Regions from separate parts of the Peribacillus sp. 05N428 genome, predicted to be linked through region 1. Evidence: riboswitches for the same ligand, from Rfam matches in the RefSeq annotation. Region 1 holds a riboswitch; the other holds the start of a gene.
What was found. A riboswitch is a leader RNA that binds a small molecule or an ion and turns the genes downstream of it on or off. The one in region 1 is predicted to bind S-adenosylmethionine.
Positions count from the first base shown of each region.

Region 2: another riboswitch for S-adenosylmethionine. It lies ahead of mtnK (S-methyl-5-thioribose kinase); the one in region 1 lies ahead of AC1DIV_RS13455 (methionine ABC transporter ATP-binding protein).

Region 1 is NZ_JBFTMS010000012.1:39,171-43,374, reverse strand. It holds gene AC1DIV_RS13465 (MetQ/NlpA family ABC transporter substrate-binding protein) at 1-632, opposite strand, end outside; gene AC1DIV_RS13460 (methionine ABC transporter permease) at 689-1,357, opposite strand; gene AC1DIV_RS13455 (methionine ABC transporter ATP-binding protein) at 1,344-2,360, opposite strand; SAM riboswitch class I at 2,430-2,534, opposite strand; gene AC1DIV_RS13450 (MBL fold metallo-hydrolase) at 2,818-3,642, shown strand; gene AC1DIV_RS13445 (hypothetical protein) at 3,706-3,894, opposite strand; gene AC1DIV_RS13440 (YheE family protein) at 3,980-4,183, opposite strand.
Region 2 is NZ_JBFTMS010000019.1:31,026-35,229, forward strand. It holds gene mtnA (S-methyl-5-thioribose-1-phosphate isomerase) at 1-685, opposite strand, end outside; gene mtnK (S-methyl-5-thioribose kinase) at 700-1,902, opposite strand; SAM riboswitch class I at 1,981-2,134, opposite strand; gene AC1DIV_RS17520 (carbon-nitrogen family hydrolase) at 2,206-2,988, opposite strand; gene AC1DIV_RS17525 (aminotransferase class I/II-fold pyridoxal phosphate-dependent enzyme) at 3,088-4,204, shown strand, end outside.

The DNA of each region.
Region 1 (4,204 bases):
TTCGCTGCAAGAGCAAAGTTGCCAGGGACCGCCGATAGGTCAACGCTGTCTGTTGCGCGGGGTAACTGAGCGGATTCCAATGGTTTTAGCTGGATGTTTTTTGGATTTTTCGTTACATCCTTTTCAGATACTTTTAAAGGGTCGACATTTGGATCGACTTCAATCAACCCTTCATCCACCAGCACTTTTAGTGCACGTGCCAGGTTAACCGGATCATTGGGCACTGCAAGGGATGTACCGTCTTTCACTTCTTTCAATGAATTATACTTATTAGAATATATGCCCATTGGCGCTGTTGGAACTATGATAAGGTCGGAAAGCTTTAAATCATTTTCTTTAGCGAAGTTATCCATGTACACTTTATGCTGGAAAAGGTTGGCGTCGATCGAGTTGTTGCCAAGCGACTTATTCGGCTGGATATAGTCGGTGAATTCGACGATTTCTATTTTGTATCCGAGATCTTCCAGACCTGGTTTGATGGCCTCCTTAACCATATCGGCGTACGGCCCGGTAGTCGCCCCGATCTTCAATTCTTTTTTGTCTTCAGTATTTGGGGATGCATCATCGCTCCCGCATGCTGCCAAGCCGAGTGCAAGTGCACAGACTGATAATAACGAAGCTATTTTCTTCATTTGAAATTCCTCCTGAGTAATGAAATGTATTGAGTCATTTAAAAAAATGATTGATCCTATCGCTTGTTAACTATGTATGAAACTTTGTCACCAACCATTTGAATGAGTTGCACAAGGCAGATCAGCACGACGATCGTCGTGATCATGACTGTGTTGTCATATCGGTAATATCCGTACCGGATTGCCAGGTCGCCAATTCCGCCACCGCCGATTGTCCCTGCCATTGCTGAGTAACCGATTAGCGAAATGGTCGTTAATGTCAGTCCTTGAATGATTCCCGGTTTTGCCTCTGGAAGAAGTACATCCTTAATGATCATCCATGGAGTGGCACCTACGGCAATTGCAGCTTCAATCACTCCTCTGTCTATTTCACGTAATGCCGTTTCAACAATCCTTGCAAAAAAAGGGATTGCGGATACGGACAGGGAAACAGAAGCTGCTCTTGGCCCTATCGTCGATCCCGTAAGTAGGTCCGTTAAAGGAAGGAGGGCGACCAAGAGAATGATGAACGGGATTGAACGGACAATATTGACTGCGAAACCGAGAGATCGATTCACGATGCCATTTTCAAAAAATAAATTCCTGGTTGTTGTAAATAGCAATACTCCTAGCGGTAAACCGATCAGCAGGGCTACTGCAAGAGAAACGCCGACCATATAAATCGTTTCAAGAAAGGCTTTATTAAGATCAGGTAAAATATTGACGATGGGATTAAGCAGTGACATGTTTTAACACCTCCACAGAACTGGAACGATTTTTTATATATTCCAATGCCTCATGAATTTGGACGGCATCGCCAATTAACTCGATGATTAAAATGCCTAAAGGAACATCCTGGATATACTCAATTTTACCGTGTAAAATATTCCCCTTTACTGCATGGGATTGGAGAGTATCCGAAAGAATCGACTCACCGGCGGTTTGCCCTTCGAATTGGATCTTAATAATCGTCCCTTCACTTTCATCAATCAAGTGCGAAGGGAGTTCGAAATCCAGTACACTGCTAATGAATTGCTTCGTTAATTCCTGTTTGGGCTGTGAAAATATTTCATAAACGGGTCCTTCTTCAATTACCCGGCCATCCTGCATCACGGCGACTCGGTGGCATAGTTCTTTGACCACTTCCATTTCATGTGTAATCAACACGATGGTGATACCAAGCTCACTGCTTATCTTTTTCAATAACTGTAAAATCGCTTTTGTAGTTGTTGGATCAAGGGCTGAAGTCGCTTCATCACATAATAGTACAGTGGGTTCATTTGCTAACGCGCGAGCTATGCCGACCCGTTGCTTCTGTCCACCGCTAAGCTGTGCAGGATAGACATCTTTCTTATCGCTGAGCCCTACGATTTCCAACAATTCCAATACACGTAACTTAGTCGCGTCCTTGGATCGATGCGCGGCCCTTAAGGCGAAAGCGACATTTTCATAAACGGTTTTTGAACTGACCAGGGAAAAGTGCTGGAATATCATTCCGATTTTTTGGCGTTGTTTACGAAGCTCTTTGCTAGATAAAGAGGTTAAATCAATGCCGTCGATAATGATATTTCCACCTGTCGGACGTTCAAGCAAATTCAAGCAGCGGAGTAATGAGCTTTTTCCAGCTCCGCTGTAGCCGACAATGCCATATATTTCACCAGTTTGAATGGTCAAAGATACGTTATCCACTCCGATAACTCGGTTTTTCTTCGAGACGTATTCCTTTCGGATTGAACGGATTTCAATCATGAGCTTTCCCCCTTAAACATTAAAAAAGCTGCCTCTATCATTCAGAAAGAGGCAGCGAAATCATATCTCGGCTTATCTTTCAGAATGCAATCATTCTGCAGGAATTGGCACCGTTCCCTAAGGGCGGTTGCCGGACATCACAGGGCCTGATCCCTCCGTCACTCTTGATAAGTAAATTATTATTTTAGAATATTTCAAGTTTTATAATATAATCTATATTATTTGTAAAATCCGGCAATGTCAATCGTTTCTTTTATTTTTTTGTCAATAAATCTGGTACGGTCCGTTAAAACGATTCATGGAAAATGGGCTATTATGCAATAATCCAGCATTTTCATCGAGGCTATTTATTCCAATATTTCCTTGTCAAAAAGGTAAAGTGGTACTACATTTATTATAGTAAAGTTAAAAAAAGGAAGGTAAAACTATTTTTGTACAATGATGGGGAGGAAACCGAATGATAGAGATCAAGACGATAAATGATGTGGTTTGCGTGCATGGGACTCCTGGCGGGAACAAGGGGGGGATGAGTGTGTATGTCTTTTTAACGGATGGCCTATTGATAGATACTGGCGCGCAGATTTTATTGGAAGAGCTTATTCCATTCTATGAATCCGCAGACTTCGACTCAGTGGCCCTGACGCACTATCATGAAGACCATACGGGGGGCGCTGCCTGGATAAAGGAACATAAAAAGGTCCCTCTTTTCATTCACCCGATGTCGGTTGAGGTTTGTGCAAAGGATGCTGAATATCCTGAATATCGCAAAATTTTCTGGGGAAAGAGAGACGCCTTTAAAGCTGAGCCGCTAGGGAAGGCCATTCATTCCCGTACCCAAACGTGGGAGCCGATTTTTACCCCAGGTCATGCAAAGGACCATATGGTGTATTTGAATCACAATAATGGCGTGCTTTTTTCAGGAGACCTTTTCGTAACCCCAAAAACAAAGCTTGTCTTACGGGAAGAGTCTGTCCCGGTGATCATCGATTCCATAAAAAGATTGCTTCAATATGACTTCGGGGAAGTGTTTTGCTGTCATGCTGGGCATGTTCCTGATGGGAAGGAGATGTTTCGAAAAAAACTGGATTATCTGGAAAACCTCCAAGGGGAAATTTTACGCTTGCATTCTCAAGGGCTGACCGTTCATGAAATCCAGCAGGTCGTTTTACCGAATCGCTATCCCCTTATCGAGATATCTGGGCATGAATGGGATTCAGAGCATATCATTACATCGATATTAAACAAAAATATTTTAAGTGCGAGGGAGAATGGGACTATTTGAATGCTACCGTTTAACGGTCTGACTGATATAAAAGAGAGCTCTCCATAAGAGAGCCCACATTATTCATTTATTGACATTGGGATCTGTTTCATCATAAAAATCATGTGCTTCTTCGATGTTCTGAAGGTTAGCGACTTCATACACATTTCCGCCCGCCATTCCTTCATTGATGATACGGTCGATATCCAGGTAAACGGAGTCCTTGCCATCATATTCGGTATCCTTCAAAAATGTCATTTTTTCTTTATCCAAAAGAAATCCCTCCTAGCCTTTTCTTTAGTTTAGGCAAAGGAGTTTTTTTTATTCTGTTAAGCGATTTCATAAATGTAAAGGGGTTTCATTCATATACATGGAAGATCATTAAATCATGTATCATGCTTTTGAGTTTAGTTTCATCTGTTTCGGAAGGCGGATTGGCTGTCCACTCGATGGATCCATCTTTATGATACAAGGCTTTGACTGCCTGCTTGTTGAAATAAAAGGAAATTTTCCATCCTGGCAGATTCTTATGCAATGGTTCCCATTGAAAATGAGTGATCATATGTATTACCTCCATATATAC
Region 2 (4,204 bases), on a different contig from region 1:
GGTGAATCGTATGAGCAGCCATATTATCAGAAATTAAGGTGACGTCAACTCCCGCTTGCATCAACTCCCAAGCCGTCAAACGAGCCCCTTGCAGGACAGGCCTGGTTTCACATGCGTACACTTTTAGCGGAAAGTCCCTTTCTTTAGCCAGGTGGAAGGGAGCCAAGGCAGTACCATACCGAGCTGTGGCGATTCCCCCAGCGTTGCAATGCGTAAGAATGGAATCACCTCTAGTGAATAGGGATAAACCATGTTCCCCGATTTTCCTGCACATTTCTTCATCTTCAGCAAAGATGGCTTTAGCCTCCGCTACAAGTGCTTCCTTGGCAGTTGAAATGCTTTGCGCAGCCTGCAAGGTGTTCTCCATCCTCTTTAAAGCCCAAAAAAGGTTGACTGCAGTTGGCCGTGAAGAGGCGAGTTTTTCAATATGCCTCGTTACATTTTTCTTGAATTCCCCTATTTCAGCGGTTGTTTCCTGTTTGGCACCAAGTGCAACACCAAATGCTGCCGTCAGTCCAATTGCAGGGGCACCGCGAACCTTTAAAGTCAAAATGCTGTCATATACATCATCAACAGAATGAAGTTCTATAAATTCAGTTATGGAAGGAAGGGCTTGTTGATTTAATAATGTAATATGGGTATCATCCCAATGTACAGAATATGGTAAGGGTGCTATTGTAGTCATGTTCAGGTCTCCTTTTAAATGGTTGAGTAAGATGGCAGTGTCCGTTGCTTCAACGCTTCAATGACGGCTGGAACATCCAATTCCTCCCGTTTTTTAATTAATAAAGTACCGATTTCCAATGTTGCCGTTTTGGCAGCGATCCTTGATACTTTATCTTCAATGACGTTTAAATCGGCAACATGGGAAAGGCCAATGGTTCGCCGAATCAGTTCACAGCCTGCAAAACCGAATGCATCTTTTTTGAATTTTGTCAGCAAATAAGGCAGATACCCTTTCACATGGCGGAATGGGCTTTTATTTTGGGCTTCCCATAATTCGGTATAAGTTTCTTCAAAGGCATTCCAAAATTCATGAAGGTGTGAGAAAATCTCTTCCTTTCCAGCGCCATTTCGTGTAATTGCCTGAAAAAGAAGGTTGGCGGTGTATTGGCCAAGGTCAAAACCAACGGGCCCATAAAAAGCGAATTCAGGATCAATAACCTTTGTTTCAGTTTCACTTGCAAATATACTTCCAGTATGTAAATCTCCATGAAGTAAGGCTTCCTGCTCGGTTTCAAAGCTTTGTTTCAGCTTAGCGACCTCAAGTATCACTTCTTGATCATTCCATATTTTTTGGGCGGCATCTTTCAATTCCACCTCGAAATCTCCCGGGAGTTCCTCAAAAAATGGATCCGTGAAAATAAAGACCTCAGTTATTTTGCAGAGTTCCGGATTCGTGAAATGTCGGGCCACTTCCTTTTTCGCGGATGGTTCTAAATGATAATCGGATGTATAAAATGCCGTCTTCGCAACATACTCACCAATATGCTGTGAAAGCAATGGATATGAATCGCCATCAATCAATCCTGTTCTAACGATTTTCAAGTGCGATAAATCCTCCATGACTGTGATGGCAAGCTGTTCATCCGAATAGTAAACTTGCGGTACGAATTCGGGGCAATAACTTCTGAAATGAATCAGCGCATTCGCTTCAATGGCTGCCCTTTTCAATGTCAGCGGCCAGCTTTCACCAAGTACCTTGGCATAAGGGACCGCTTGTTTGATTATTATACCTTTGTTTGTGACCGTGTCTGTAATATGAAAAACATAATTTAAGTTTCCATCGCCGATTTCATTACATGTCAAACTTGCATCCGCATTGACCAACCCAAGTTTTTTTGCAAGAGTTATAGCTGTTTCGTTTGTCAATCTCTTAAAATTTGAATGGTTTTGAGTCATTCTTTTCCCCTCCAGATTCAAAATAAGAATAAAAAAGCCTCTTTCATATAGAAAGAGGCAGAAGTTTTGGCTTCGGACCTCTTATCTTCCAGAAAATGAATTCTGGTGGAATTAGCACCGTGCTCTGTGGATTTAATAATCCGGCGGAGAATCCGCCCCATTTCACAATGGTATTACAGTCGGTTGCTGGGCTTCATAGGGCCTTTATCCCTCAGCCTGCTCTTGATAAGAGTAAATGTTTTCTGAAATTTTAATCTTCGGGAAAATAATATCAACTTTTTAAATAGTTTGTCAATGGGTAAATTAATAAAAATCAGGACGGCGATCTTCGAATACAGGTATTTTGTTACGTGCTTCCGTAACTTTGTTGAAGTCCAAGGTGCCTGTCAATAGTTCGTTTCCTTCTCCGGCTTCACTTATGATATTCCCCCATGGATCAATAATCAAGGAATGGCCCGCAAATATATTATTGACATCCGAACCTGTACGATTAACGGCTACAACATAGGCTTGGTTCTCGATGGCACGGCTTATCAATAAGGCTCTCCAGTGATCGAGTCTCGGCTTTGGCCATTCAGCCGTAACGAATAGAACTTCCGCGCCTTGAACGGTATGGACTCGCTGCCATTCGGGGAAACGAATGTCATAACAAACGAACCCGGCACATATTTTTTCATCAAGAGTAAATAAACCATCTTTTTCACCTGGCTGCAGGAAATGATGTTCATCCATTAATTGAAATAAGTGAAGCTTATCATATTCTTTAATGAGCTTTCCGTGTTTATCGATGATGATCATGGTGTTATAGATTCCCTTGCTTGTTTTTTTCGCAATGGAACCGCCGATGATGTGAATCTGGTGTTTCTGTGCCTGTGTTTTAAGAAATTCAATCGTTTTTTCTGCCTCTTGATCAGCAATCTCATTCAGCCTGGTCAAGTCGTATCCGGTTGTCCAAAGCTCTGGTAATATGACGATATCGGGTTCGGACCGAGCTGCTTTTTCCATCCATTGTTCTGCAACCTGAAAATTGATATCCGGTTGCCCGAAGGCTATATCCATTTGAATACAAGCTATTTTCCACTTCATCGTTTAAAACCCCCACACGTAAAAAATGCTTTACAAGACTACGATAAACATATATCATTTGTGACTAGAATTTCAAGAAATTTCAGAGAAGGTGTATAAATGGTGCAATTCGAAAAATCCGGACTGCTTCAGGACCTGCCCAAGCAGTTTTTTGCTTCACTGGTCGCAAAAGTCAATGCAATCACGGAGCAAGGACATGATGTCATTAATTTAGGCCAGGGAAACCCTGATCAGCCGACGCCGGAACATATCGTCAAAAGTTTGCAGTCTGCTGCTGAAAAAACGATTAATCATAAATATTCGCCATTCCGGGGACATCAATATTTAAAAGATGCTGCTGCCGTCTTTTATGAACGAGAATACGGTGTCAAGCTGGATCCGAAAAGTGAAGTGGCGATTCTCTTCGGGGGCAAGGCAGGTCTTGTCGAACTTCCGCAGTGTTTATTGAATCCAGGTGATACGATCCTTGTTCCAGATCCCGGCTATCCGGATTATCTTTCCGGTGTTGTTTTAGCCCAGGCAAAGACCGAACTGATGCCCTTGACAGAAGAAAATGATTTTCTTCCGAAATACGATGACATACATAAAGAAGTTCTTGATAAAGCCAAAATGATGTTCTTGAATTATCCGAATAATCCCACAGGCGCTTCTGCAACTGAAAGTTTCTTTGATGAAACCGTCTCCTTTGCAAAAGAACATTCAATATGTGTGGTCCATGATTTCGCCTATGGGGCGATAGGATTCGACGGAAAAAAACCGATAAGTTTTCTCCAGGCGGAGGGAGCGAAGGATGTAGGAGTTGAAATATACACTCTATCGAAAACATACAATATGGCAGGGTGGAGAGTCGGCTTCGCAGTGGGCAATAAGAGTGTAATAGAAGCTCTTGAACTATTACAAGACCATCTTTATGTGAGTCTTTTCCCGGCGATACAAGAAGCTGCGGCAAGCGCTTTGCTTGACTCACAGACCTGTGTAGAGAAGTTAGTGCAGATGTACGAGGGGCGAAGGAATGTTTTCATTGAGGGATTGAGGGCCATCGGCTGGGATGTCAAAGCTCCAGCGGCATCGTTTTTTGCCTGGCTCAAAGTACCTGAAGGTTTTACGTCCGAGAGTTTTGCGGACTATTTATTAACGCATGCCCATGTAGCTGTTGCCGCAGGGAATGGGTTCGGTGAATTTGGCGAAGGTTATGTCAGGGTAGGGCTACTGACTT